2 regions of the Cetobacterium sp. NK01 genome follow, and region 1 is predicted to be linked to the other one. Evidence: riboswitches for the same ligand, from Rfam matches in the RefSeq annotation. Region 1 holds a riboswitch; the other holds the start of a gene.
What was found. A riboswitch is a leader RNA that binds a small molecule or an ion and turns the genes downstream of it on or off. The one in region 1 is predicted to bind thiamine pyrophosphate.
Positions count from the first base shown of each region.

Region 2: another riboswitch for thiamine pyrophosphate. It lies ahead of tenA (thiaminase II); the one in region 1 lies ahead of thiD (bifunctional hydroxymethylpyrimidine kinase/phosphomethylpyrimidine kinase).

Region 1 is NZ_JANIBO010000002.1:289,149-304,999, forward strand. Features, by position in the region: gene mglB (galactose/glucose ABC transporter substrate-binding protein MglB) at 1-555, opposite strand, end outside; tRNA gene NON08_RS10545 (tRNA-Arg) at 740-816, shown strand; gene NON08_RS10550 (homocysteine S-methyltransferase family protein) at 795-1,601, opposite strand; gene NON08_RS10555 (DNA-processing protein DprA) at 1,634-2,617, opposite strand; gene NON08_RS10560 (MATE family efflux transporter) at 2,725-4,047, opposite strand; gene NON08_RS10565 (glucosaminidase domain-containing protein) at 4,197-4,946, shown strand; gene NON08_RS10570 (cation diffusion facilitator family transporter) at 4,977-6,206, opposite strand; gene NON08_RS10575 (dicarboxylate/amino acid:cation symporter) at 6,284-7,465, opposite strand; gene NON08_RS10580 (potassium channel family protein) at 7,628-8,572, shown strand; gene NON08_RS10585 (hypothetical protein) at 8,638-9,144, opposite strand; gene NON08_RS10590 (ATP-binding cassette domain-containing protein) at 9,249-9,860, shown strand; gene NON08_RS10595 (ABC transporter permease) at 9,860-10,642, shown strand; gene NON08_RS10600 (amino acid permease) at 10,652-11,956, shown strand; gene thiM (hydroxyethylthiazole kinase) at 11,949-12,776, opposite strand; gene thiD (bifunctional hydroxymethylpyrimidine kinase/phosphomethylpyrimidine kinase) at 12,769-13,575, opposite strand; TPP riboswitch at 13,668-13,766, opposite strand; gene NON08_RS10615 (putative peptidoglycan-binding domain-containing protein) at 13,791-14,405, opposite strand; gene NON08_RS10620 (amidohydrolase) at 14,492-15,851, opposite strand, start outside.
Region 2 is NZ_JANIBO010000001.1:351,149-366,999, forward strand. Features, by position in the region: gene NON08_RS01745 (alpha-hydroxy-acid oxidizing protein) at 1-94, shown strand, start outside; gene tpx (thiol peroxidase) at 130-636, shown strand; gene NON08_RS01755 (DUF368 domain-containing protein) at 667-1,410, opposite strand; gene NON08_RS01760 (Mu transposase C-terminal domain-containing protein) at 1,427-2,482, opposite strand; gene ptsG (glucose-specific PTS transporter subunit IIBC) at 2,644-4,119, shown strand; gene NON08_RS01770 (Eco57I restriction-modification methylase domain-containing protein) at 4,137-5,681, opposite strand; gene NON08_RS01775 (segregation and condensation protein A) at 5,682-6,362, opposite strand; gene NON08_RS01780 (bifunctional riboflavin kinase/FAD synthetase) at 6,337-7,296, opposite strand; gene whiA (DNA-binding protein WhiA) at 7,307-8,209, opposite strand; gene polA (DNA polymerase I) at 8,219-10,885, opposite strand; gene NON08_RS01795 (single-stranded DNA-binding protein) at 11,033-11,458, shown strand; TPP riboswitch at 11,474-11,562, shown strand; gene tenA (thiaminase II) at 11,653-12,306, shown strand; gene NON08_RS01805 (ATP-binding cassette domain-containing protein) at 12,308-13,024, shown strand; gene NON08_RS01810 (ABC transporter permease) at 13,011-13,751, shown strand; gene NON08_RS01815 (ABC transporter substrate-binding protein) at 13,748-14,722, shown strand; gene NON08_RS01820 (MATE family efflux transporter) at 14,773-15,851, shown strand, end outside.

The DNA of each region.
Region 1 (15,851 bases):
TAAAGTTTGTGTTACATATGTTGTTCTAGCTTCTGCGTCTGGATGTCCAGGCTCTCCTTTTAAAAGAACGTATTGTAATACTCCATCTTTATTTAAGTCCCAAGCTGGATTTGCTGCCCAATGTTTAGCTATTACTTCCCCTTGAATAACTCCTGATTCTTTTGAATCTGTTCCTACATAGTAAGCTTTATCATAGCTTTCCATATCCGCTTTAGACGGTTCTTTATTATAAAATACAACTGGAATATCTTCAGCTTTAGCTTTTTGGATTATTGTTGAAGCTGCTGCTGGGTCAACTAAGTTAATTGCTAATGCATCTACCCCTTTAGCAATTAAAACGTCTACTTGGTCATTTTGCTTAGATTGGTCATTTTGTGAATCATTCATTAAAACTTCAACATTTTTATCGTTCTTTGCTACCTCTTCAATTCTTTGTCTAACTGTCGACATAAAATTATCATCATAACGATAAACTGTCACTCCAATTTTTGTTGGTGCTGCTGATGCCATTGTCGTAAGAGCTAATGCTCCTAATAAAACCGAAACTCTTTTCATAAAACCCCTCCAAAATTGTAATTATATGAAACATATTGTTAATTATACAGGATGATTAAAACTAATGTCAAGCACATAAAAAAACTAACACCATACTTTTTTTCCTAAGTAAAAAAAGTAAGTGTTAGTTTATTATTTTGGATTGACTTTTTTGTTTTTATATGTTACATTCAAAATACAAAGTGTATCTGTAGCTCAGTTGGATAGAGCAACTCCCTCCTAAGGAGTAGGTCATGAGTTCAACTCTCGTCAGGTACACCATTTTTATTTTCCAAAGATTCTATAACTCCCTTCAATCTTTTTATATGATTAAAATCAGTTCCACAACAACCACCAACAATGTCTACTATATTTTCATTTATTAATTTAGTTATATTTCCTAAAAATTTTTGGACATCGCCATCTGAATTTGGATGAAAAGATATTTTTAAATTTGTATCTCGCTTTAATTTTTTTAAAATTTTAAAAATATCTTGAGAAAACTCTGAACAATTAATTCCTAAAGACATTACATCTGTACTTAAAAACTTTTTATAAATATTTAAAATATTTTCACCAGAATAAATATTACCCTCTCCATTCACCGCAAATGACAACATTATAGGTTTATTAATTTTTTTTAAACATAATCTTCTTCTTAATAACCCAAGTGTTTCCAATCCTTTCTGCATATCATATATAGTTTCAATCATGATTATATCTACACCACTATCTATAATTCCATCTATTTGATCTATATCTCCAATGCAAAGAGTTCCTATACTTTTCTTTTTATATTTTTTAGAAATTTCTTTACAAAGCTTTCCTCCTAAAACTGCATATTTATATGCTTCTTTAGGATTTTCACCATAATTTTCCAAAGCTTTTCTAGAACAATTAAATGTATTTGCTTTTAAATAATCCGCTCCAACTTCACTATACTTTTTATGAATCTCTAGAATAATTTCTGGATTGGTCAAATTTACTTTTTCTTTACATTTTTCTTGATTTTTATATATATTAGATATAGTTGTTCCCATAGCTCCATCTAATAATTCAATTTTCATAATTCCTCCTTATACTTTTACTTTATTATATCTTAAGAAAATTCAAAAGTAAAAAGAGTATTTGGCTTACTTGTTAAAGTTTTTATTAAATTAATATCTGAATATGAACTTATAAAAGTTACTTTAGTTATATTTCTCATATTAAACATAGTATGATTTATTTTAATATTTCTTACATATACTCTTCTTTTCTCTAAAAAGGCAGCTTTCAATGTTGTTATAGTTCCACCTTTTTTTCCACTTTCCAAAACTAGTAATTCATTTGTCAGATAGGCTTGTAATCTATTTCTTCGAAGAAGAAATACGCCTTTAACTCCTAAGCTAGGTGGTATTTCAGATATTAAAACTCCTCCTTTCCTTACTATTTCTTGAGCTAAACCATAATTTTCTTTCGGGTAAATTTCAGTTCCTAACCCTTGGCCTAATACAGCTATATTTTTTATACCATATTCTAAAGTTATTTTATGACCAATAGTATCACATCCCAAAGCCAAGCCACTTATATTGTATTTTAATTCATTTTTTAAATCTTTTATTAACATTTCAGTAAATTGAACTACCCCTTCTTCTTGTGGATTTCTAGTCCCTACAATAGATATAGAGCTATTAAGTTCATGAATTTCTAATTTATTTCCTTTACAATACAATACAAACGGAGGATTTTTACATTCTCTTAATTTATTAGGATAGCCTGGACAAAAATATGTAATTACATCTATTTCATTTTCTACCATAACTTTTTTTTCATTTTCTATTTGATTTTTTAAATTTTTCATAAGTTTAAAATCTCCGAAAAAATTCTTTATTTTTTCTTTTTCTACTCCTTCTTTTAATACCTCTATTATTTCTAAAACTTTTTTATAATCTTCTTTAAAAACATTAATGCCCATCTCACTTGAATTTTTAAAAACTTTAAATAAAAAGTCAGGTGAAAAAGCTAAAATCTCAATTTTTCCAATATTTACAACCATCGAATTCATCATAGACCATAGCATCATATCTTCTTTTGAATACATAACTTCCTCGCCTCCATAATCTCTATTTTAATAGTAGATACTTTTATTTTATATAATTACCTTTATTTAAATTTATAAAAATAAAAAAACGGATTAATTAATCCGTTTTATACAAAACTTTTATTCATCCATTTTTTTGTTTTCCAACGCCATAACATAGCAAATCCTCTTATCCATTCATCTGTTCCATTAGCAATCCATATTCCTGCCAATGCCATTTCCAACCTTATACCTAACAACCAAGATAATGGTGCTGCTACTCCTAACATCACAAAACATCCCATTGCCATTGGAAATTTTATATCTCCTGCTGCATGCAAAGCATTTATAACAACAATATTAAAAGTTCTACCAGTCTCTATAAAAATCAACCAAGGGAATACCTTAGCAGTAGCCTTTACAACTTCCATATCTTTAGTAAATAATTCCATTATTTTAAATCTAAATATATAAACTAGAATCGATACTAGTGTTGCTGCCATAAAAGATAATGTTAGGCTCTTCATACATTGATTATAAGCCTTTTCTTTATCTCCTGCCCCTACAAGCTGTCCAACTTGAATAGCTGTTCCATGCCCTAATGCAATTGAAAAAATCATAATAAAGGACGACACTAATGCCAAATATGTTCTTGCCGTTATCTCTATTGTTCCCATAGTATTAACCATAGCCAATATTATAACTTGTGTTAAACTCCAAGTTAAGTGTTCTCCTGCTGTAGGTATTCCAATAGATAAAATTTTCTTTACTTTTTCTAAAGTAAATTTATTTAAATCTTCCATTTTAAATTTACAATAATTTGTCATAACTATCAAGGATATTATTGCACCTATAAATCTTGAAAAAACTGTTGATAAGCCAACTCCAGTGACTCCTAGAATAGGAGCTCCCAACCATCCAAAAATAAACATTCCATTACCTAATATGTTCAATAAATTAACTCCAACATTTATAAATAACATCGGTTTAGTATTTCCATAACTTTTTAAAATTGCACCATTAGTTAAAGATATCGCTTGAAAAACACAAAGACCTCCAACTAATTTAAAATAATCCATTCCTATTTCTCGTAAATTTAATGGTAATTTTATTTTTATTAAAATCCATTCCCATCCAATAAAATATATAAATCCTAAAACAATCCCTATAAAAAGATTCATCAATAAAGACGCTGCTATTACCTCTTTTGTGGATTTATGATTTTTTGCACCTATAAATTGTGCCATAAGTATTGTCGTTCCTAAACATATAAAACTAAGAATGGTATTTTGAATTAACAAAACTTGACTCATTCCACCAACCGATCCAACTGCCTTATCGCTAAATCTTCCAAGCATAATTGTATCAACATTTCCTACAACAGTAACCAATAATAATTCTAAAAATATTGGAATAGTTATAGAAAACAATGATTTTTTTTGTTCTAACATCTTTGTCCTCTCCTGCTTTTATTTTATTATTTATATCGTTTTATTATACTACACCTTTTGTATTGTGTAAATTTTTTATTGATTTTTAACATATCTTAATGTATAATCTAACGTATATAAAAAATATAACTATTGATAAAGGAGAAGTTATGGTAAAAAAATTTGTTATTAGTATGCTAATTTTTTTCCTTTATTCATCTTTTACATTCTCTATTAATGTGGATTTTCATATTCCTCATGAAATTAAATACGAAACTATAGAAGTTAAAACATTGAGAGATTTAGAGAATAAACCTACTGAAAATCACGTTTACTCTTTAGATGGATTAGACTTAAAAAAATTAAGTATACGTAATCGAAAAGAAGTTTTTATTTCAATGCTCCTGCCTAGTATTGAAATAGTTAATAAGGAAATTGATAGAGATATATCTATTATAAATGCCTTATCTAGAAAAAATTCTCATACTTCTGAGGAAAAAAAAGAATTAGATAGAATTTTTAAAGCTTATAAAGTTTCAGCATATAATTGGTCTGAACTAAAAAAAAGAATGATAAAATATCCTACTTCACTTATTCTTTCGCAAGCTGCAATTGAAAGTGGTTGGGGAACATCAAAAGTTTTTAGAGAGAAAAATAATCTTTTTGGTATGAATGCCTATAAACATACAAACCGTACTTATAAAGAGTATGATTCTATTAAAGACTCTGTTAAAGATTTTGTTCTAACTCTTTCTAGAGTTAATGCATATAAGTCTCTTAGAACTAAGGTTCATGCTGGTGAACCACCTGAAAAAATCGCATCCGGATTAACTAATTATTCAGAGTTGAAAGGTGCTTATATAAAAAAAGTTCAAACAATGTTAAGACATAATAATTTTGAAAAATATGACGATGTATAAAAAAACCTACTTTTAATTAAGTAGGTTTTTTTAATCCAATAAACAATCTAAATGAATTGTTATACTTTTAACTAATGGAAAATCCTCTTTTATAGAATTTTCTAAATCGTCAGATATTTTATGAGCTTTATAAACACTCATATCTTTTGGAACTCTAATATGGAACTCTAAAAATATTTTATCACCTGATTTTCTCATCATTATATCATGAACATTTTTTATATCTGTATTTTCGTAAATATATTTTTTTATATCTGTCACAAATTCTACATCTTGTTTATCTAAAATTGTATCTGTAGTTTCTAAAATTACACTAACCCCTTCTTTAAATATTAAAATAGCAACTAATATACTTATCAACAAATCAAATATCGGATTTATATATATAGATAACAAAATTCCAAGTACAACACCTAAAGAAGCAAAAATATCATTTCTGCTATCTTTAGCATCTGCTATCAATGCACTATTTTCTGTTTCTAATCCTACCCTTATTTTTTGCCTATACATAAAGTATTTAACTACTGATGAAAATAAAGCAAAATATACCGTTAGCATTTCTGGAACTTCTCTTTTTTCTCCTGAAAATAGAATTTCAACGCCTCCTTTTCCAAGTTCAAAAGCAGTAAGAATCATAAAAATTCCCATTATAACTCCTATTACACTTTCTATTTTCTCATGTCCAAAAGGATGATCTTCATCTTCTGGAATATTACTAAAATGAATTCCTAGTAAAATTCCACTTGAAGTTACTACATCTGACAACGAGTTAAATCCATCTGCTAATAAAGCTCTAGATTTTCCTATATATCCAAAACTAATTTTAGTTGTAGCTAAAACTATATTCCAGAATATTGAAGCTATTACAGTTTTTTGCCCTTCTTTTTTTCTTAAATTTTTATTTTCTACATCTTCAATTATAAACTCGCCATTTTCCATTTTTTTAAATCCTGTTTTCAATAAAAATCCAGAAAGAAAATCTTTATTTTCTACAATCAAGCTTCCCTTTTTTATTTTCTTGTTAATTATAAAAGATAATAATTTTCTACCATATGATTTAAATCTCTCATCTTTTTTTACGAAAATTCTTTTTAATCTGTAGCTATTCAAATTTTTTTCTAATACAGCATAAGCAACAATCTCATTCTTAATTTCTAATGTTACATAAATCCCATTTTCATATAAAAAAAACTCTTTATCCAACTGCTCAACTTCATTTATTTTACTCTTTATTTCTTCAAAAGAATAACTCTTATACATCTTCTCCTCCACAAAATAGTAATTAGAATATTATATAAAAAAAACTCTCCTTTTACAAGTAAGGAGAGTTTTTTATTTTAATTTTGTTTTTGTAAAGCTTTATCTTTTTTAAAGATTCCATTTAGTATCAATGCTAACGCTCCATCTCCAACAACATTACATGCAGTTCCAAAACTATCCTGCAAAGCAAATATTGTAAGCATCAATGCAATTCCAGTATCATCAAAACCTAAAACAGATGATATTATTCCAAGAGAAGCCATAACTGTTCCACCAGGAACTCCAGGTGCTCCTATCGCAAATATTCCTAATAAAACTACAAATAAAACCATTGTTCCTACCGAAGGCAGAGTTCCATATAAAACTTGAGATACTGTCATTACGAAAAATACCTCTGTTAACACAGAACCACATAAATGAACAGTTGCTCCTAAAGGAATTGCAAAATTAGCAATATCTTCATCTAGTGCTTGAGATTTTTTAGCACAAGAAAGAGCCACTGGTAAAGTTGCTGCTGAAGACATAGTCCCAACTGCAGTTAAATACGCTGGACCATAAGCTTTTAAAAGAGTTAATGGATTTTGCTTAGAAACTGCACCTCCTATACTATAAAGTATAGACAACCAAATAAAGTGTCCTACTAAAACAATTATAACAACTTTTAAGAAAACAGGTAATTGTTTTGTTATACTACCTTCATAAGCTAATGTTGCAAAAGTTGATGTTATAAAAAATGGTAGTATTGGTATTATTATTCTATATACAATTGATAAAATTACATTATTAAACTCATCTAATGCTGCCTCTAATTTTTTTGAGTTTGTCCAAACAATAGCTAATCCTAAAAACAATGCTAACACTAAAGCTGACATTACTGATAAAACAGGTGGAATATTTAATTTAAATAACATTGGCGGCAATGTTTTTAAACCATGAGCTACCGTTAAAATATTAAGCATAGGAATTATCATATATCCTGAAAGCATTGAAAATATCGCAGCACCCAAAGATGACAAATACGCTAATATTAGCATTGCTATAAGCATTTTACTTGCATTTGATTTCATTTTTGTTATAGCTGGTGCTATAAAACCTAAAATAATAAGTGGTACTGTAAAAGAAATTATTTGTCCTAGTATAAACTTTATAGTCTGTATTATACCTATTACAGACTCACTAGAAAATAAACCAATAATTAAACCTGCGATAACTCCAAATATCAATTTTAATATTAAGTTATCTTTTTTTTCATTTGACATTTTTTGTCCCCCTTTGAATTAATTTGTTAAGTTTCATTACTTCCTAAGTTTATTCCTGTTTAACATTTTTGTCAAATATTTTTATTTGTTCTTTTAAAGGAAATTAAATTTCTTTCAGTAAGTTTTCAGTAGAAAATGTTTTTTTGGGAGGATACACAAATTATGATAAACTATAAAACTTTTTTCACAAAATTAATAAATTACCTTAAAACCTTTAAAAATATCAAGAGTTTAAATGATTTAAAAAAAGAGCAAATAAGAACTTTCTCTTTAATACTTTCTATTTTATTTACAGCATGGGAACTTTATACTTCAAATACAATAAATAGCTCTAGACAATTTATTGTTAGTAGTTTTATTATGGTTATTTCAATGTTTTTTATTATTTATCCTTTTGCTTATTTTTTCAGATCTAAATTTAAAAAATTTTTAAGTAATCATGCTATTTTCTCTATCTTCTTAATTTTGTATTTTATACTATTAATTCCAATTTTAGGAGGAATAGATTATATTTTTCTAAACATTTTTTTAGGAAGCTTTATTATAAAGTTTCTACATATTATATCAATATTAGTTTCTATGTCATTAATAATGATTATAGTTTCAAAACAATTTATTATGTTAATAAATAAAAAACGACAAATAAAAGGTTTAGATATATTAACTACTTTTTTAACTTATATTACCTTAGGTTTAGCTTTTGGATCATTTTATTATATTTTAAATTTAATGGCTCAAAACAATCTTTTTATAGGAGTAGATAAACCTTCTATTTTTAACTTAGAAAATTTTTTAAATTACTTATATATAAGTCTTGGTAGTTTAACTACTGTTGGATCAGGTAGCATATCACCATTAAATGCTTACATTAGATTACTTTGTGTTTTAGAAACTATATTAGGAATATTTTTAACTAGTTTTTCTTTAGGTTTTATTTTCTCGGCTCTTGGAGCTACTTTACCTTCTCCTCAAGATGATAGTTTAGAAAGTAATAGTACAGAAGTAAATGTTCCTACTAAAAATTTTCCTTTATTTTGGGGAACTATTAATTTTATAAAAAAAATTAAAGCTGATTTAAACGAAGTTGAAAATCCTTCTAAACTTTAGATATTACAGTGTAAAATAAAAATTCAGTCTAATAAAATAGACTGAATTTTTATTTATAATATTTTTTATTTTTTTAGTATCACATTGATATACTCATTTTTATTTTCTACCTCTAAAATATCAAAATCAGTAAATCCTACTAAATCAACAAGTTCTTTCTCTGTGAAACATGTATGCCATTTTCCTTCTTTAAAAAAATCTTGCTCTCCAAACCTAAAAGAAAGATATATTAATCCTTTTTCAACTAAAACTTGATAAAATCTATTCAAAACATAATATAAATCTAAACGATCTAAATGTAAAAGTGTATCCAAAGCCCAAATTCCTATAAACCGCTCTTTTTCTCTTAAACTTTTCATGAGTTTTATTACACTATCTTTTGCAATAATATCAAAATTTTCATCATCATTTTTATATTCTATTTTTAAATGCTCTATATTATGGCCTTTTTCTAAAAAAAACTTATTTATTATCTCTTCCTTAGGTTTTAATGACAGTATTTTTCCATGTTTTAACAGTTTTTTTTCAAAATTTTTTACATCCTCTAATCTAATATTCGTCCCATCATACAAACAACCTCCTTATCTTTAACTCTCCCTATTTTTATATACAAATTTATTGTGGTCTTTCCTTGATTTATATGATAAAATCCCTATAAAGTTTTAAGGAGGACTGTATGATTATATTCCAAAATATTAGTATTAAGTTTAATAATAAAATTATTTTAGAAAATTTTAATTTAAATATAAAAAAAGGCGAAAAAATTCTTATTTCTGGTGCTTCTGGTAAAGGAAAAACCACGCTTCTAAAAACACTACTAGGTTTTACTCTTCCTAACTCTGGAAATATCTTCGTTGATAATATAAAATTAAACGAAAAAAATATTAATAATATTAGAAGCAAAATTGCTTATATGCCTCAATCTACACCTTTTTTAAATACAAAGGTTGAAAAATTAATAAATACTATTTTTAATTATAAACAAAATTTAAATATCAATTTTGAAATGGTTAAACTCATTAAAATTTTAAAGGAATTTGATCTAGATTCAAGTATTTTATCTAAAGATATAACTCAGCTTTCTGGAGGTGAAAAACAACGTTTGGCTTTTGTTATTCTTATTTTATTAGATAGAAAAATATGGATCTTAGATGAAATCACTTCTTCTCTAGATCAAGATATGAAACAAAAAGTTACTAACTATATATTAAAAACTGATAAAACGGTTCTCCTGGTTTCTCATGATAAAACAGAATCTTTAAATAATTTTAGGACGGTGATTCTTTAATGGCACAAGATATATTTCTACCTAATCTACTTTATTTTGCTATTTTTTTAATCCCTATCTTCTTTATTATGAGTTATCTTGAAATAAATATGATTTCTAATGTTATAAAATCTATTCTTAGAATGTTTATCCAACTTATGTTAGTCGGTGTTTATCTACATTATATTTTAACACTCAATAATTCATGGATTAATTTAGTGTATTTGGCTCTTATGACTTTCGCATGTACTTTTACAATTGTGAGAGACGTTAAAATAAGAGATGGTAAATTTTATATAATTGTTGCTGTATCTACTATTATTCCTTTAATCCTTAATATGTTTATATTTTCAGAGCTTTTACTACATTTAAAAAATCCTCTTGATGCATTATATTTAATACCAATCTCTGGTATGATTTTAGGAAATACCTTAAATGGAATGATTGTAACTATAAATGACTTTTTAAATAATTTAAAACTTAACGAAGAAAGATATCTTCTATCTTTATCATTTGGAGCTACTAAATTTGAAGCACTAAAGCCTTTTATAGCAAATGCCATAACTTTAGCTTTTAAACCTTCTGTTGCTACTATGGCAAATGTTGGATTAGTTTCTCTTCCTGGTATGATGACTGGTCAAATTTTAGGGGGATCCCTACCTATTATTGCTATAAAATATCAAATTGCTATAATGATTGCTCTTTTTGTATGCAGATTTTTATCTTCTTTTATTTTACTTTATTTTTGTTCATTATATTTTTTTAATAAATACTCAATATTTACATTAAAAATTAAAGAATAGGTGATATTTATGGCTGAGAAAAAAGAGTTCGGTTTATTTGGACTTATTGGTGTTGTAATTGGCTCTGTTATTGGTGGTGGAATTTTTAATATCTCAAAAGAAATTGCAAAAACATCTTCTATTGGTGCAGCTTTAATTGGTTGGACTATATCTGCATTAGGTGTATTTTTCATAATAAAAATCTACCAAAGACTTCTTTTAAAAAAATCGGATTTAAATAATGGAATATATGAATATGCTCGTATTGGCTTCGGACCTTTAGCTGGATTTTTTTCCGCTTGGGGATATTGGTTAGCTTGCGTTGTTAGTAATGCTAGTTACCCTGTTCTTATAGTACAAACATTAAGCTATTTTTTTCCATCTATTGTAGGAGTGAAAACACCCCAAGGATTTATTTTAGGTACATTTCTTCTTTGGCTAATTTCATATATTATTATGAAAGGAATTAAAACTTATAATTTTTTTAATTTTTTAGCTACTTTCGGAAAAATTTCAGCAATTATTATGTCTATTTGCTTTATGTTTATTTTTTTTAAGTATAAAATATTTTCTTTTGATTTTTTGGGAACTTTAAATTATAAAGGTGATCTTTTCACACAAATTAAAGGTTGTATGCTTCAAACCTTATGGGCTTTAATAGGAGTTGAAGGTGCGGTCGTTATCTCAGGAAGAGCAAAAAATAAAAATGATGTTAGTCAAGCTACTTTTATTGGTTACTTTATAGCACTTTTTTTATATATTTTTATAGTTGTGCTTAGCTATGGAATACTTCCTGCAGAGAAACTCCAAAATTTAAAAGATCCTGCTTTAGCCTATATTTTAGAAGCCATTATTGGCAAATGGGGTGCAATTTTTATTAATATTTCTGTTTTAATTTCTATATTCGGAGCTTGGATTACATGGACTATTATAGCTGCTGAAATTCCATATAATATATCTATGGATAATCTATTTCCAAGTTTTTTAAAAAAATTAAATGTTAATGGTGCCGCTAGTAATGCCCTAATTTTCAATGCTTTCATTAAGCAGCTTGCTTTTATGGTGTCTCTTTTTTCAAGCAATGTATATCTTATAATTACAAATTCTGCTGCTGCACTAATGCTTTTACCTTATATTTTTTCTATCTTATTTTTATTAAAAATTTCATCATTTAAAAGTGAGAAAAAATATATTCTATATGGAACTTTAGCTATATTTTATTGTTTTTGGATGGTGTATGCTGCTGGAGAAAAATATATTATTCAAACACTTCTTATCTACTTAACAGGTTTACCACTTTATTTATATAAAAAGTATGAATCCTCTACTAAATAGTAGAGGATATTTTTTCATTTTTTCTTATTATCTCCTCAGTTAGATTAGATATATTATCCATTATATTAACTTTTAAACTTCCTGTTCCTATAAAGTTTTTTTCTGCTAATTCTCCAGCTATTCCCATTGATAATACTCCACCTACTGCACTAACTAATGAGTTATTTTTTCCACCTAAAAATGCTCCTATTAAAGATGAAATCATACACCCTGTTCCTGTAACCAGTTCCATTTTTTTATGACCATTCATTACTTTAAAAACTATTTCTTGATTTCCAATATAATCAATTTCTCCAGTTATAGCTATAACTGAATTAAATTTTTTAGCTGCAAGCTTTACTAACTTTTCTCCACTGTCATCCTTTTCTAAAGAATCTACTCCCCTACTTAAAGAGTCTATATTTAAAATTGACTTTATTTCAGCCATATTTCCTTTTATTACTGTAAATTTTATCTCTTTTAATAATGCATTTACAAGATTTTTTCTGGCCTTTGTGGCTCCTACCCCCACTGGGTCTAAAATAATTGGTTTTTTTAACTTATTAGCAATTTTTCCAACCTCCACTGCCATTGTCTCCATACTTTTATCCATAGTTCCTATATTTAAAACTATACTTGATGAAAATTCAATTATTTCTTCAATCTCTTCTATGCAAAACGACATTAATGGTGAACCTCCAATAGCTAAGGTTATATTAGCACAATCATTTATAGTTACTGTATTAGTTAAATGATAAACCAATGGTGTTTTCTCCTTAATATTTTTTAAAGCTAATACAACCTCATCAACTAACTCCTCTTTCATGATATTCTTATTCAAAATCAACACCAGCCTTTTTATAAATATCTACAAAATGTCCTACTGGTCCTACTCCCTCTCCTATAGAAAAAGAGTTTTTTATTGCATCTGTTATGTATCTTTTTCCTATTTTTACTGATTTCTCGATAGAATAACCCTTTCCTATATAAGAAGCTATCGTTGAAGATAATGTACACCCTGTACCATGGGTATTTTTTGTTTCAAACCTCTCACCCAAAAGTTTAATAATCTCATTCTCTTCTGTTAAAAGTATATCTGTACAGTTATCCTCTCTATGTCCACCTTTTATCAAAACATTTTTAGTACCTAATTTTTTTATTTTTTTAGCCGCTAAAATCATCTCTTCTTCAGATTCTATTTTCATATTTGCTAAAATTTCTGCTTCTGGAATATTTGGTGTTACTAGAGTTCCAATTTTTAAAAATTCTTTTAACGCTTCTATTGCTTCCTCTTTTAAAAGATAGTAACCACTTTTAGAAACCATAACTGGATCTATAACTATATTTTTTCCATTGACATTTTTTAAAGTTTCATAAACAACTTTTATAATTTCACTACTAGATAACATTCCTATTTTAACTGAACTTATCTCTATATCTTCATATAAAACTTCTATCTGTTTTTTTATAATATTCAAGTCCACCTCTTGAACTGCAAAAACTCCCATACTATTTTGTGCTGTAATTGCAGTTATGACACTCATTCCATATACACCTTGAGCACTCATAGCTTTTAAATCTGCCTGAATTCCTGCACCACCACACGAATCAGATCCTGCTATAGTTAAAACTTTTTTCATTTTTTACCTCCTAGAATTTTTGCATAAAAAAAGCTATCCCTAAAATAGGGATAGCCAAATTATAAATTATAGTCGTATTCTTAACTAAAAAATATTGTATTTTGCTACTTCCCTACGCTAGAATTAACTAGATCAGGTTCGAAGGGTCAGTTTTTTAACTTCTCAGCCTTTTGGCTCCCCTAGTAAACTTTTTTTATTCTTTTAAACACAATATACTATATTCTATTATTAATGTCAACCATAGCCATCTCTTTTAACTTAGTTCTATAAGATAGAATTCTTTTCTCCCAACCCTTTCCATATAGCTCCCAACTAGTTAAACTTTTATAATAATTTATTCTTTCTTCTGTTATAAGATCTATAAACTTTTCATGATCTTGAACTGAATTTATAACAGCTATTGTTTTACTTCCTAAAACTCCATCTACAACTATATTTTCTGAAGGTTTATATCTTTTTAAAGCTCTTTGAGTTATAACAGCTCCTGCATTATATCCACCATTAAAAAATATATCAAATATCATCATTTGTGAATACGAGTGCTTAACCTCATTCAATCGATACTCTGTTAAAAGATGCTCAGCTATTTCTCTAGCTTGCTCCTCTGTAAGAGATTTTATTTCATAATCTTTATTAAATTTTTTATTGTACTCAATTAATAAAAAATTTCTTATTCCATATTTAGAAAGTTCCTTTTGTGTTTTTACAAGTTTATCCCCCTCGTGAGACAACACTTCACTTATTATAATCTCTCTAATTTTTGTATCCTCATATCCAAAAGTGACTGTAGAATACAATAACGTAATTATAATTACAAATTTTTCTAGCATACTCTGATTAGTTTCCTCCCTGTATATTTAAATAGTTTAATAACTTTTTAAAAACAGGATATATTATATCATAATTTTGACTAATTTTATAGAGTTTCTGCAACTTTTTGAACTTTTTCCTTAAAATCAGTTATATCTTTTATTACTTTTTTAGAATCTACAGTTTTAATTTGCTTATCTTCTACTATTAGCTTTCCATTTACTATAACAGTATCTACATTGCTAGCATTAGCTGAATAAACTAAAGCTGAATATGGATCATATATTGGATTCATATTTACTGACTTTGTTTCCACTATTACTATATCAGCTAATTTACCAACTTCTAAACTTCCTAATTCATTTTCTCTATGTATAGCTCTTGCTCCACCTATCGTTGCCATTTCAACAGCCTTTTTTGGCGGCAATGCTGATCTATCTTTTGTATCTAATTTGTGTAACTTAGCAACATACCCCATTTGACCAATTATATCTAAAGTGTTTCCACTCATAGGACCATCTGTTCCTAGACCTACTCTCATCCCTTTATCATGCATTTTTAAAGCTGGTGAGATTCCTTTTGCTGATTTAATATTAGCAACCATATTATGAGCTATTCCGACATCTCTTTTTTTCATTAATTCTATATCACTATCTGTTATAAATATATTATGAGCTGCAATAAATCTTTCATTTAATAAACCAACTGAATCTAAGTACTCAACAGGTGTCATTTTATATTCTTTTTTGATTCTATCAAATTCTCCATCAGTTTCTGCTACGTGCATTGAAACAGGCACGTTATATTTTTTTGAAAGCTCTTTGATTTTTAATAACTCCTCTTTTGTTACTGTATGAGGTCCATGAGGTCCGAACCCTGGAGTTATTAATTCATCATTTTTATATTTTTCTACAAAAGCAACAGCTCTATTTAATGTTTCTCCTTTTTCTTTTCCATCTGCTGTTGGATATTTAATTATATTTTGTGTCATAATTCCTCTTAATCCAACCTCTTTAACAGCTTGAGCAGCACTCTCTTCAAATAAATACATATCTACCATCGTAGTTACTCCCCCTAAAGCCATCTCCATAGCTCCATGCTTTGCTCCTATATATGACATCTCTGGGCTTACCATTTGATTCTCTAAAGGAAAAATATATCTATTTAGTCTATCAGGAACATCGTCTGCTAAAGATCTAAATACTGTCATTGATACATGAGTATGAGTATTTATCATTCCAGGCATTATAATTCCATCGTCTGCATCTATAACCTTAGTAGCACTATATTTTTTTAATAAATCTTCATTTCCTACAGAGATTATTTTATTATTTTTTATAACTATAACTCCATTTTCTATAATCTCTCTTTTTTCATTCATTGTTAAAAGAGTTCCATTTTTTATTATCATATTAGCTTGTTCTTTTTTCTCAACTAAAGAACTACACCCAACTATAAATAAACTT
Region 2 (15,851 bases), on a different contig from region 1:
TTTCAAAAGTCAACTATTTCAAAGTATGATTCTTAGTGGTGCTGATGACGTCGAAAATTTCAAAAATTTTTCTTGCATTTTATATACTAAATAAGTATAATTTAAATATAAAATTTAGGAGGTTTTATCATGGAAAGAAAAGATGCTATTACATTTGGAGGAAGTCCATTAACATTAATTGGAAAAGAGGTTATTGTTGGAGACGTAGCTCCTAACTTTACTGTTACAAAAACTGATTTATCACCTCTTTCATTAAATGATTTAAAAGGGAAAACAGTTGTTATATCAGCTATGCCATCAATTGATACACCTGTTTGTGAAATGCAAACTATAAGATTTAATAAAGAAGCTGCAAAATTAGAAAATGTTGTTATTTTAACAATTTCTATGGATTTACCTTTCGCATTAAATAGATTCTGTGGAGCTAAAGATATTAAAAATGCTATAACTACTTCAGATTATAAAGATAGAGAATTTTCACATAACTATGGTTTATATATAAAAGAGCTTGGATTAACTTCAAGAGCAGTTATTATAATTGATAAAGACGGAAAAATTGCATATACTGAATACTTAAAAGAAATTACAGAAGAGCCTAACTACGACTCTGCTTTAGAAGCATTAAAAAAACTATAATAAAAAATCCCCTTTTTAAAAGGGGATTTTTTATATAAATAATGTTTCAGCTATTTGAATTAATGAAACTATAATTATTCCTACTATAAAATTTAAAGTATAGCTTCTATATTTATTTAATAATACATTCATTCCTTTTGAAACTAAAATAAGTCCTATTCCAGTCCCTACAGCAAAAACTCCCAAAGGCAAAATATTAAAACTTTTAATATATCCTAAAATATTATAATATTCACCTAGAATCATCAACAATAATGATCCTGAAATTCCAGGAATTACCATAGCTCCCGCTGCAACTAAACCACAAAAAAACAACTTAATTCCATAAGAAAAAGTAAATATAGAGTCTGCTGTTCTCACTATCTCTTCTCCTGCAAAAATTTTAGTTATATAGATAAATATTCCTGTAAAAATAACACCACTTAAAAATGCAATCAAATTATCTTTTTTAAAAAACTTTTCTCCTTTTAAAATTACAGGGATTGAAGGTATTATCAATATTAAGAATATAATCGTTGTACCCTTTGGATATAATTCATACATTTTTGATATAACTCCTGCAAAAACTACAATTCCTATTACTGCTCCTAATCCAATTTGAGATAAAAATTTAGCATACTCTATTTTTTTATTCATTGGTGCTGTTAAAAAATTCCCAACTGCTTCTGTCAATTTATCATAGATATTTAATACAACTGCTAATGTTCCTCCTGAAACACCTGGCAAAACATTGGCAATACCTATTATAATTCCTTTTAAAAAATTCTTAAGCATTATTCTCTCCTAATTTTTATTTTATTATTTTAGCTATATCAATAAGTTTTCCTTGTGAATAAACTTCCACTTTCTCTTTAGAAAATTCATTATAAAAAACATCTACAATAGTTCCTTCTCTTTCTTTTAACGAAGGACTATTGTATACATTATTTTTTACACGAACTCCACTATTATAAACTTTTCTTTTATATTTATTTAGAAAATATAAAAGTCGAATTTTATCATCGTCACTTAATTGATTAATTTCATTTTCCTCTATAAATAAATATTTTTTTATAAATTGTGAAATCTCGTATATATTATTAGGTTTATTTTTATTAAACTCTTTCAGAATATCCGTATCAATGTATTTTATAAATCGCAATATATTTTCATCAGTTTCTTCTTGAATAAAATTTATTTTTGTTTGAAAAAAAATTATTCTTAATAAATTTTTTGAAACTCCCATAATTTTTTCATCTAAAGAGATATTCTTAGGATATGCTCCTTCTATTATAATACTTTCCTGAATAAAATTAAATAGTTTTATTAACTCTCTTTTTTCTTCTTCGAAAATAAAATTTATAATTTTATAATTTTCTTTGTTATAAAATATTGTTAAATAGTAAATTTTATTTTTGTTGTAAAAAAAAGGAATTGGTACAGCTTTTTGTATAATAGCATATTCATATACTTTATCCTTTTTTACTGATTTTATTGAATTTTGTTTTATATTCTCATCCAAATTATTTATTATTCTAAAAAATGTTGGATAACTAATCATAGTATTACAAGAATTTAAAGTATTTTTTGCTTTATCGTATAACTTTGTTATAGGTAAGGTATGGTATTCTTTGTACAAAGTCTTTAGGTGACTTAAGGTATCTTCATTTACTTTTTTAAAAGTATTTTTATCTGCTCTTGTTTTTTTTAAAAGTCCTTTTTCTCCTAAATCTTTATATTGACTTACCCATCTTTTTAAAGTGGCATAGGATATTTGGGTTTCTTTTTCTATCTCTCTTAATTTTTTCTCCTTCTTAAAAAAGGGCTCAAGTATCTTATATTTTTTATTTTTTTCATCTACATTCATAGATAGTTTTACCCCCTTTTTAAATCTTTTGTTAAATTATAACACAATTAATGCGTAAAAAAAAGGCTCATTTATTTTGATAATTTTCTTGACTTTTTTTAAAATAAAATGTATTCTTTTAGTGAATTAACTATTTTTATCAATCTTAATGGAGGAATTTTATGAAAATATTTGCTGAAGTTCAAAAAATCGGTAAAGCATTGATGACACCGGTTGCAATTTTACCAGCTGCTGGTATATTTCTTGCTGCTGGTAATAAGTTAGGAATACCTTTAATGGAGCAAGCAGGAGGAATTATTTTTGGTAACTTACCACTTCTATTTGCTGTTGGAGCTGCTATTGGTCTTGTTGGTGGAGACGGTATCGCTGCACTTGCTGCTATCGTAGCGCTTTTAATTATGAATACAACTATGGGAACACTAACAGATGCTGCAAATGGTATCGCTGCTGGAAACCCTGCTTTTGCTGAGGTTTTAGGAATCCCTACACTTCAAACTGGAGTTTTCGGAGGGCTTATCGCAGGTATTATAGCTGCAATTTGTTATAAAAAATTCTATAAAACTGAATTACCTGCATTTTTAGGATTCTTTGCCGGTAAAAGATTAGTTCCAATTATGACTGCTGTTCTTGCTTTCTTAGTTGGTTTAGCTATGCCTTATATTTGGCAACCAGTTCAAGCAGGGCTTGCACAATTATCATATTTAGCTAATGAAACAAATACTAATATCTCTACATTATTATTTGGTATAACTGAAAGAGCATTAATTCCTTTTGGATTACACCATATATTCTATGCACCGTTCTGGTTCCAATTTGGAGAGTATACAAACAACGCTGGTCAAATTGTTAATGGAGACCAAGCTATCTGGTTTGCAATGTTAAAAGATGGAGTACATTCATTCTCATCAGCTACTTATTCTGGTGCTGGTAAATTTATGACTGGTAAATTCCCATTCATGATGTTTGGATTACCTGCTGCTGCACTTGCTATGTATCATGAAGCTAGAACTGAAAATAAAAAGATGGCTGCTGGAATTTTATTCTCTGCTGCTCTTACATCTTTTTTAACAGGAATAACTGAACCTCTAGAATTCTCATTCTTATTCGTTGCTCCTATATTATATGGAATTCACTGTGTATTTGCAGGACTATCATTTATGTTAATGAATATGTTTGGTGTTAGAATTGGTATGACATTCTCTGGTGGAGTTATAGATTACATCATGTTCGGTGTTTTACCTGGTACTGAAGGATTTGAAACTAACTGGCCAATGGTTATAGTTGTAGGAATTGGATTCTCTATTATCTATTATTTCGGATTTAGATTCTTTATTAGAAAGTTTAATTTAGCAACTCCTGGAAGAGAAGTTGGCTCTGATATTGATGATCAGCCTAAAGCTCAAGGTAGTGAATTAGCAACTCTTGTTTTAGCTGCTCTAGGTGGAAAAGAAAACTTAATATCTGTAGATGCTTGTATAACTAGATTAAGACTTGAAGTTAAAGATTCATCTCTTGTTAATGATGCTGAGTTAAAAAGATTAGGAGCATCTGGAGTTTTAAAAGTTGGACAAAATGGAGTTCAAGTAATATTTGGTGCTAAAGCACAATTTATTGCAAATGATATAAAAGCGTTATAATATAAATAGGTGAGAAGCTAAATTAGCTCCTCACCTATATTTTTTATATTCATCAACTCACAAAAATAAGCATCTATTTCTCTCTGAATTTCTTCATTGAAATTTTCAATCTGTTTTTTTACCAAATCAGCTATATAATTTATTTCATTTTCATTAATCGGATAATACATTGGACACTCTTTTAAAGGAGTTGAATAAAACTCTAAATTTTTGCCCTTTTTTTTTCCTATATAATTAAACCAAGAAAAAAAGACTTTCGAGTTTAAATATCCTAAGATATAATGCAAGTTTATATTATCATTTTTTTGTGTTAAATAATATATATCTGCACTCCCATAAAATTCTTTTTCTGTATAGGCAAAATTATTTGTCTTGCATCTTTGTCTAACAACTATTTTAGGCTTTAAAAATATTTCCTCATCTCTAGCCCATTGTAACTCCCACCAATTTATTCTGCTATTAACAACTTCTCTTCTTAAAGATAATTTATTTTTAAACTCTATTAAATAATTAGATATCTCTTCATTTAATTTTGATTTACTATTTAAATACATTATCCAAAATGGTGGTTCTTCAGAAACCCTATATTTCCCAATATCTTTATTTTTATAAAAAGGTTTCAAGTATTTTTTAAACTCCTCTTTGTATTCATCAAAAACAAATACTTTATCCGCTCCACTAACTATTCCTTGATTAACATTTAATAATTCTCCAAGTGTAACATTACTTTTATCTCTTATTTTTTTTATATTCTCTTTCCAAAACGGGGGAATTAAAGTAACTTTTGTATGCTCTTCAGCAAAAATATTCTCTTGTTCAATCAAATATTCTATTCCATCATCATTTATTAACACATCAGAGTTTTTTTTGTTTTTTTGCCAATAAAAAATAATATTATGCTGACCAATAGCATCTTTAAAAATAGAGTAACTATAATTCTCTATTCTAAAAAAGTCTCCTTCTTTTTTTAATTTTTCTCTCAATCCCTCTGCACTATCTGCTTTTAACCAATAATTAGTAGTTAAATAAACAAGAATTCCATTTTCTTTTAAAATATCTATTCCTTTTTCTATAAAAAAATAAAAATAATCCATCTTTGGCTTATAATATTTTTTCCCAAAATTAGTTTCTTTTATAGTTTGAAATATTTCTTTATGATTTTTTTCTCCTAAATATGGTGGATTACCTATAACTATATCATATTTTTCATAAATATCTTCGTATAGTGAATCACATTTTTTTAAGTTTAACTTTCCGCATACTCCATATTTAAAGAAAAGAGCCAAAGCTCTTTTCTCAAAGTTTTTTAATGCATTTAAATCTATATCAAACCCTGTTATCCACTTCTCACTATATTTATATTCTCCATAAATATCTTTAGACATTTTTATTAATTCTTCTAATATTCCTAATAAAAGATTTCCTGAACCACAGGAGATATCTATTATTTTTATATTTAGAAAATTTTCCTTCGGAACCTTTTCTAAATATCTGCCTAAAGCAATCTTTCCCATGGTTATTGCATATTCCTCTGGTGTATATATTTTATAATTATATTCCACTTAACCCCTCCTAAAGAGCCTTAAGTTACCTTCACCCTCTATCAATATAATTCCATCTCTGTATAAGTCTAAAACAGCTAAAAATATATAAACTAAATGGGTTCTATTTTCAGCTCTTCTAAATAGATCAACTACTTCTTTTTCTGAAGAGTATAAAATAACCTTTATCCTATCCATCTCTTCTTTTAGTGAATATCTTTTTTCTACTTCGATCTCTAAAAACTCTTCACTTTTAGGTAAATATTTAACATAACTATTAAACATATCTTGAAGTTTCAGTGTTGTTAAATCAAATTCTTTTGGAATATTTTTAGTTATTTTTCGCCCTTCTTTTCTTGTATAAGATATATTATATTCACATTCTATTTGAGATATCACTTGTGCAACTTCTTTAAATACTTTATAATCTTCAAGTCTTCTTTTTAAATCCTTTTCTTTTTCTTCTTCTTTTTCTATACTTAAAATTGATACCGCTTTTATCTCTAAAAGTTCTGAAGCGATCTCTAAAAATTCAACTTTTATACTCAAATTATCAGTTTGAGCTGTTTCTATAAATTGAAGGTATTCATCTATTATCTGAGATATTTTTATTTCAGATATCCTCATCTTCTTTTTCTCTATTAGATGCAACAAAAGATCTAAAGGCCCTTCAAAATTATCTATTTTTAACACTATCTCCATTTTCTTTTCCCTTAACCTTCTCTCTCCAATTTAAAACATCGTTTTTTATTGTTTCTTTTAATTCTTCCATAGAATTAAATTTTTTTTCCTGTCTTAAAAATTCTATTAAAGAAACATATATTTTTTTCCCATAAATATCTTTATCAAAATCTAATATATGAACTTCTATACTTCTTTCATCTGGTTTCAATGTAGGATTTTTACCTATATTAATAACTGCATGCCACGGATCTTTTTCTCCCTCAATTTTAACTTTACCTCCATATATTCCAAAAGGAGGATATATTTTATTTAATATTTTTAAATTAGCTGTAGGAAAACCCATAATTCTACCAAACTTTCTTCCATGAATAACTTCACCTATAATTAAAAATGGTTGTCCTAAACATCTATTTGCAATATCCAAATTACCTGTTGCCAGCATTTCTCTTATAAATGTAGAACTTATAATTTGCTCTTTAATCCGAACTGGTTCTATTATATTTGTAATAATTCCATAACGCTTTCCCAATTGCTTTAAATTCTCTACTGTTCCTTTACCACCTTTTCCAAAAGAAAAATTGAATCCTACATATATCTCTTTCGTTTTTAATATTTTCGCTAAAACTTTTTCTACGAAGCCCTCTGGAGTCATACTAGAAAATTCTTCTGTAAAGGGTTGTAATATTAAATAATCAACTCCTAAAGATTTTATTACATGTATTTTTTCCTCTAAAGAACTAATTAATTTTGGAGCTTTAACTCGATTTGTAATTTCCATTGGATGATTTAAGAAAGTAAATACAGCTGATTTTCCATTTGTTTCTTTAGCTTTTTTAACCGCTTGAGAAATTAATTCTCTATGCCCCATATGAATTCCATCAAAAGCTCCAATCGCTACATAAATATTTTCAAATCTTTCCTTAGTTAGCAAAATATCTTCTATTATTTTCATAGTACTCCCCTTATACTTCCCTTTCTCTTTCTAAAAGTTCATTATGTATTTCTTCTAATCTTCTAAATCTATTTCTAATTCCAGATTTAGATATTCCTATTATTTCTGCTAACTCTTGTAAAGATGCCTCTGGATTTTCTAATCTTAAAAAAGCTATTTCTTCTAAGACTGGACTTAACTCATTTAGCCCAATTTTACGCCCTATTAAATTTATCATTTTTATTTGTTTCCTAGCTGTATCCAAAGTTTTTGTCTCATTTGCAACTTCCCAATTCATTTCTCTTATAGTTTTATTTTTCAAATCCTTTATCATAGTTGTTTCTTCATAATTATAAAATTCTCTCATAGAACCTATTAAAACTATTATATCCATAATATCTTCAGCATTTCTCATATATACAAGAGGTTTATTTCTTTTTATTGTCTTATAAACTTTTTTTTCCATTTTCATTAAAAGTTCATACAATTCTTCAGCTAACTCTTCACTATCAACAAAAAAATCTAACGCATACTCTTTTTCTGGAGATTTTATATATCCACATCCTAAAAACATACCTCTTATAAAACCTTTTTCTATTTTTTCATTTATCAATTCTTTTTTTGAACTATAATCTCTTAATTTTTCAATAAATTTTTTTATCCCTGGTTGTGATGGTAATGTTATTGCATAACTATTATGTTCTCCAAATTTTTTACTTTTTGAAAATTTTATAAATATCTTTAAATTTGTTAGATTTTTTAACATAGAGTATATTCTTTCTGCTATCTCTTTATTTTCCAATTTTAACTCTATACTATTTTCGTTAATAGCATGTTTTAATAAGAGTATCGCTCTTATCTCGGCGTATTTTTCATCTTCATTCAAGTCGCAACGATGAAGTATTTCATTTTTAACTTTATAAGTATACGACACAATCTCCTCCTACTTTGTTTCAGCCCAATTCTGTCCTATAGAGCTATTTACTTCTAATTTAACTTTAGAGAATTGAATACTTTCTCTCATTATTTTTTCTATTTTTTCTTTATATTCTAAAACCTTTTCTTTTTCCACCTCAAATATCAATTCGTCATGAACTTGAAGTAACATGTGTATATCTTTTTTATCTTTTAATAAATCATATAAATTTATCATAACCTTTTTTAAAACTTCAGCAGCAGTTCCCTGAATTACTGTATTTACAGCCATTCTTTCTGCTTGATTTTTTATAACTCTATTTTTTGAGTTGATTCCTTCTATTATTCTTTTTCTCTTAAAATATGTCTCAACATATCCATGTTCTTCAGCATATTCAATTATCTCTTTTTCTAAATGCTTAACTGCTGGGTACTGTTCAAAATATCTTGTTATATAATCTGAAGCTTCTTTTGGTGTTATTTTTAATTCTTGAGATAATCCAAAAGCTGTCTTACCATATATTATACTAAAGTTTACTGTTTTAGCAGCATCTCTTTGCTCTCTTGTCACTAAAGCATCTTCTGATAAGTCAAAGATTTTTCTAGCTGTTAAACTATGTAAATCTAAATTCTCAGAGTATGCTTCTATTAAATTTGTATCCTGTGATATTTCAGCTAAAACTCTTAATTCTATTTGAGAATAATCTATTCCCAATAAAACAGAACCATCCTTAGCTATAAATCCTGCTCTTATTTTCATTCCCTCTTCAGTTCTCACTGGAATATTTTGAAGATTTGGGTCTGATGATGATAATCTTCCTGTTGCCGTACCTGTTTGATTAAAAGTTGTATGTAATCTATTATTTTCATCAACCATTCTTGGAAGAGGATCCACATAAGTTGATTTTAATTTACTTAATTTTCTAAACTCTAAAATAGATTTAGCTATTTCATACCCTTGTTCAGCTAATTTTTCTAAAACCTCACTGTCAGTTGAAAATCCTGTTTTAGTTTTTTTCACTGGGGGAATATTTAAATTAATAAATAAAACCTCACCTAATTGTTTTGGAGAATTGATATTAAATTCCCCTTCTGCTTCTTCATATATTTTTTTTGTTAACTCATCTATTCTGCTCTCTAGCTCTAAGCTATATTTAGAGAAGTATTCTGGTGATATTTTTATCCCTTCAATCTCCATATCAGCTAATACTCTAATCAAAGGCATCTCTGTTTCTTTTAAAACATTGTATAGATTATTATTTTCCAACTCTTTTACAAGCTCTGGATAAGCAACAAGCATTCCCCTTGTTCTTTTTGTAAGAAACCTTCCATAATCTTCAGTAGATACATCCTCTATTTTTGTTTTTCCAAAAACTTCATTATACTTTTCTACATCATCTTCTATAACATTTCTTAACATTACCTCAATCTCTTCTCTAGTTTGAGATGTTAATAAATGATAAGCTAACATTGTATCAAAATCCATATTTTTTACAAAATATCCATGTCTCAAAAAGTTTTTAAAGCCATATGATATAAATTTATTGTTAGAATTTAAAACTTCTTTAAAAGAATTTTTACTCTCTTCATCTTTTAATGGCAAAAAGTAATCTTTATTTTTTAAAGATACTGCTACGCCTTTTTCTCCCCAATAAATAGCTATTTCACTATCTGAGTTTAACTTTTCTTTTATTTTAACTCCTTCTAATACAAAGAATCCTTTTTCTTCAAGTATTTCAGGTGCTCCTTGAAAACTAAATAATCCTAGTTGCATTCCATTTTGTGAAGCTGGTTGAGCTATAACTTGACTTTGTCCATCTTCTAAATTCATTTTTTTTATTAGAGATTTAAATTCTAATGTTTTAAAAAGTTCTAAAAGTTTTTTATCATCTTTTTTATACTCTAACTCATCTGCCTTCACGCCTAAGTTCAATAGTTCAATAGTTGCTAACTCACGACTTATAAAAGCTAACTCTCTATCTTCAATTAAATTATTTACTAAAGATTTTCCTATTCCAGGAAGCTCAGTCAAAGAATCTATATTCTCATAAATCCCTTCTAAATTTCCATATTTTTCTAGCATCGGGATAGCTTTTTTAGAACCAATTTTTCTTACACCTGGAATTCCATCACTTGTATCTCCAATTAATCCAAATAAATCTGGAATCATTTTTGGTTTTACTCCAAGCTGTTCAATAACATCCTCTTCAGTTGATAGTATTTTCAGTCCTCCACCATCACCTTTTCCTAAAAGAGCGATATTCACATGTGAATCTAAAATCTGAGATAAATCTTTATCCCCTGTTATTATATAAGATTCAATACCTTTAGCTCCTAACTCTTTAGCCAAGCTTCCTAATACATCATCTGCCTCATATCCATCTATCTTAAATTTTTTTATTCCAAAACAATCTAAAAGTTCCTCTATTCTAGGTATTTGAGCTACTAAATCCTCTGGCGCTGCATCTCTTTGAGCTTTATATTCTTTATATATTTCACTTCTTTTTAAAGTGGCTCTTTTTACATCAAAAGCAGCTCCTATATAATCAGGATTTAATTGATTTATAATACTCATAAGAGTATTAACAAATCCATATACCGCTCCTGTTGGTTCATTTTTAGTTCTAAAATTTAAATTTCCATAAAAAGCTCTATACATTATTGCACTCACATCTAATAAAACTGCTTTTTTCATTTTTTTCCCCTTTCTACAATTTACATTTTTCATAATATTATACCATATTCAATACCTTAGTTAAAAAAATTATTTTATAAATAAATATTATTTTTTTTATTTTTCTGTTATAATCTCTGTGTATAAACTAAAATATAGGAGGTATTTATGAATCTAGTCGTATTAATTGGACGTTTAACTAGAGATCCTGAACTTAAATTTGGTCAAAGCGGAAAAGCATACTCAAGATTTAGTTTAGCAGTTGACAGACCTTTTTCTAAAGGAGAAGCTGACTTTATTAACTGTGTTGCTTTTGGAAAAACAGCTGAACTTATCGGTGAATACTTAAGAAAAGGTAGAAAAGTTGCTGTTAATGGTAGACTTCAAATGAATAGATATGAGGTAAACGGAGAAAAAAGAACAAGTTATGACGTACTTGTTGAAAGCATGGAATTTGTTGAAGGAAGAGGAGAAGCATCTGCACCATCTGATTTTGCTCCAACGCCATCTTATTCAGCACCTAAAGTTGCTGAGCAATCTTCTAATGATGACTTTGGTGGATCATCTTTTGATGAAGATGAGTTTCCATTCTAATAATTAAATAATATTTTAAACTACTAGGGGTGCCCTTTGGCTGAGACTTACCCTTAGAACCTGATCTAGTTAATACTAGCGTAGGGAAGTAGTTAATTATCACTTTTATTTTATAATTGTGTATATAAAGCTATTTTCCTATTTTTTGGAAGATAGCTTTTTTTATTTATATAAATTTTTACAGGAGGTTTTTTATGTTTTCAAAAGAGTTATACAAAAGTGCAAAAGAAATTTGGAATAGCTACTACACCCATCCATTTGTAAGAGGAATCGGTGAGGGTTCTCTAGAAAAAGATAAATTTAAATTCTATATTATCCAAGATTATATCTACCTTCTTGATTATGCAAAACTTTTTGCATTAGGTGTTATAAAAAGTAAAAATGAAAGTGATATGAAAAAATTTGCTGCACTTACAGATGGAATTCTAAATTCTGAAATGGGAATACACAGAGTTTATATGAAAAAATTAGGAATTACTGAACTAGATATTGCATCAGAAAAACCAACTCTTGATAATACTTCATATACTAGTTACATGCTCTCGGTAGCTCACTGTGGTGATATAAAAGAAGTGGCTGTTGCTGCTCTTTCTTGTATGTGGAGTTATGAAATGATTGGTTTGAAGTTAAAAGAACTCTATGGTTCTAGCGATGAATTCTATGGTGAATGGATTGAATGTTACTCTTCTTCTAGATACAAAGAGTTAACTAATTGGAATATTGAGCTAGTTGAAAAATATTGCCAAAATATTTCAGCAGAAGAAAAAGAACATTTAAAAACAATTTTTATTAATTGTAGTATTTACGAGTATAAATTTTGGGATATGTCTTATAAGGAGTCTTTTTAACATGAATATGCTTGAAGTAAAAAATTTAACTTTTAAATACGATAATCATAACTTTATTTTAGACAATCTTTCATTTAATATAAAACATAATGAACTAATTAGTATAGTAGGTGGAAGTGGGTGTGGAAAATCAACACTCATAAAAATATTAGCAGGAATTGAAAAAAATTTTAATGGCACTGTTCAGTTAAAAAGTATATCTTATATGCCACAATCAAATACTCTTTTGCCATGGAGAACTATTTTAGAAAATATACTTTTACCAATTGAAATAAAAAAAGGAAATAAAAAGATAGAAAAAGGAAAAGCCATCTCTCTCCTAAAACGTTTTGATTTATTAGAATATTCAGATAGTTATCCTAAAGAGCTTTCTGGAGGAATGAAACAGCGTATCTCGCTTATTCGTACATTAATGAGTGGTGGAGACTTGCTTCTCTTAGACGAACCTTTTTCAGCTTTAGATGCTATAACTAGAGAGGATTTACAAAATTGGCTTTTAAATCTAATATCAACACTTAAAAAAAGTATGATTTTTATCACTCATGATATTGATGAAGCAATCTTTCTATCTCATAGAATTTTTGTTTGTTCAAAAAAACCTCTTTCTAAATTTAAAGAGTTTTTAGTTCCTGAAAATATAACTCTTGAAAAAAAAATACATCTGAGAAAAGAGATTCTTTCTATTATTAAAGGAGATAACTTTTATGAAAAAAATTAATTTTTCTCTAATCTCTCTTTTTTCATTTTTTATACTATGGGAAGTTCTAGGAAGATATATTAATAAAGGTTATATTCTTCCTACTCCTTTAAATATATTAAAAAAAATCTGGATTCTCAAAGAAAGTCTTTTCTTTATACATTTACCAGCTACACTCAATATTGCAGTGATTTCTTTAATATTAACTATTTTATTAGGTCTATTTTTAGCTATCTCTATGGATTTTAGTCATATAGTATACAGTTGTATCCATCCTTTAATTATAACTAGCCAAACTATTCCTATTACTGCTCTAGCTCCTATTTTTATCTTATGGTTTGGTTACTCCATTTGGAGTAAAGTTGTGGTTGCTGTAATTATATCTTTTTTCCCAGTTACAATAACTATATATAACGGTTTACAAAATGTAGAAAAAGATGAGATTAATTATTTTAAAAGTCTTAAAGCAAGTAAAACACAAATTTTTTTAAAGTTAAAATTGCCTAGAGCCCTTCCCAATTTTTTTTCAGCTCTTAAAATGAGTATTCCTCTTGTTTTAATTGGAGCAGCTATTGGAGAATGGTTAGGCGCTACATCTGGTCTTGGATATTTTAGTAAAAGAATGATGTCTCAATTAGATGGTGCTGGAGTTTTTGCACCTATAGTTATTATATCTTTACTTGCTATAACTTTAGTACAAATTATAACTATATTCGAAAATATAATATTACATTGGAGGAGCAAATGAAAAAAATACTTACTGTTTTAATACTTGTTACTTTATTACTAAGTTGCAATTCAAAAAAAGAGGATAATTTAAAAGAAGTTTCTATAATTTTAGATTGGTATCCTAATGCTGTACACTCTTTTCTTTACACAGCTGTTGAAAAAGGATATTTTAAAGATGAAGGAATAAAATTAAACATAATTTACCCCTCTTCACCTAGTGATTCTTTAACTTTGCCTGCTGCAAAAAAAGCTGATATAGGAATCTCTTATTTAAATAGTGTCATTATGGCAAGAGCTAATGAAAACGTTCCTATAAAATCTTTTGGTGCAATACTCCAAAGATCCGTTAATACAGTTATATCTTTAAAAGAAAAAAATATAACTTCTCCAAAAGATTTTCAAAATAAAATTGCAGGTACTAGTGGTGGAGTTCTTTCTGAAACGTATTTAAAATCAATGATGATTTCTCAAAATTTAGATCCTAACTCTCTTAAAATTACTGATGTAGGATTTGAACTTCTAACATCTATGATTACAAATCAAGTTGATTTTACAATTGGAAATATGATTAATCATGAAGTTCCTGTTATTAAAGAGAAAGGTATAGATATAAACTATTTTTTAATTGATAACTTTGGAATTCCTCAAGCATACGAACTTATTTTAGTTGCTAATGATGAACTTTTAAACCAAAATAAAGATACTTATACAAAAGTTCTAAAAGCTATGCAAAAAGGATTTGAAGATGTTAAGAACAATCCTAGTGAATCTTTAAATCTTCTTCTTTCAAAACAAGCTGTTGATCAATTTCCACTAAGTGAAACTGTAGAAAAGGAAAGTTTAGAAATTTTACTACCAATAATGGAAACACCTCAAAATAAATTTTTAACTCAAACTAAGAAAATTTGGGAAAATAATGTTAATTGGTTATACGAAAATGGTATCATTCAAAAAAAACTTCCAGCTGAAAATTTTATATATCAATTTTAAATTTTTTAATATATAATACCCTTTAGAAATAAATTTTTGGAGGGATTATTTTGAAACAAATTCGCTCTCTTTGGAGAGAAAATAGAAGTGAAATTCTATCTATTTTTACTATTGCTTTACCTACTATTGTAGATATGTTTGTGCAAACACTACTTGGATTTTTTGATTTAATTATGGTTGGACGATTAGGTCCAGAAGCTATTGCTTCTGTCGGTTTAGGAACTGCTCCAATTTTAACTGTTATTCCAATATTTTTCGCAATCAGTGTTGGAACTACAGCTATGGTCAGTCGTGCATTTGGAGCTAAAAATTATAATGAAGCTAAAGAGGGGATGAGTCAAAGTTTAATCTTAGGAGTTCCTGCAGCTTTCATCGTTACTTTTATCTTTATTATTTTCGGTAAAAATATCCTTGGAATTATTAGTAAAAACCAACCTATAACAGATGCTTTAAATTATTTAAAAGTTGTTTCTTTAGGAATTCCTTTTTTGTGCTTTAACATTATTTTTTCATATGGATTTAGATCTATTAACAAAGCTAAAATTCCAATGATTAATAATACAATTAGTATTTTTTCAAATATATTACTTAATTATATCTTTATCTTTGTTTTAAATCTTGGAGTTTTTGGTGCTGGAGTAGCTACAACAATATCTAGAGGAATAGTTACTTTAATATTTTCATTCTTAATAATATATAAAAAAAATTATTGTATTGCATTAAGTAAAAAAGATTTTAAAATAAATAAAGAGATTTGTAGACGGCTTTTAAAAGTTGGATTACCCTCTGCTGGAGAACAAGGAATATTTAGAATTGGGATGCTTATTTTTGAAGCTATGGTTATAAACTTAGGAACACTTCAATACGCAGCACATAAAATAGCTTTAACTGCAGAGTCTTTCTCCTTCAATTTAGGACTTGGATTCTCTGTTGCTGGTACTGCTCTTGTTGGACAGCACTTAGGAGCAAAACAGTATCAAGAAGCGAAAAAAGCTGGCTATTTAAACATGTTTTTAGCTATGGGAGTTATGACTGCATTTGGATTTATTTTTATGATTTTTCCAAAATTTGTAATTTCAATGTTTACAAAGGAACAATCTATAGTTCCTATGGCAAGTTCTGCCCTTAG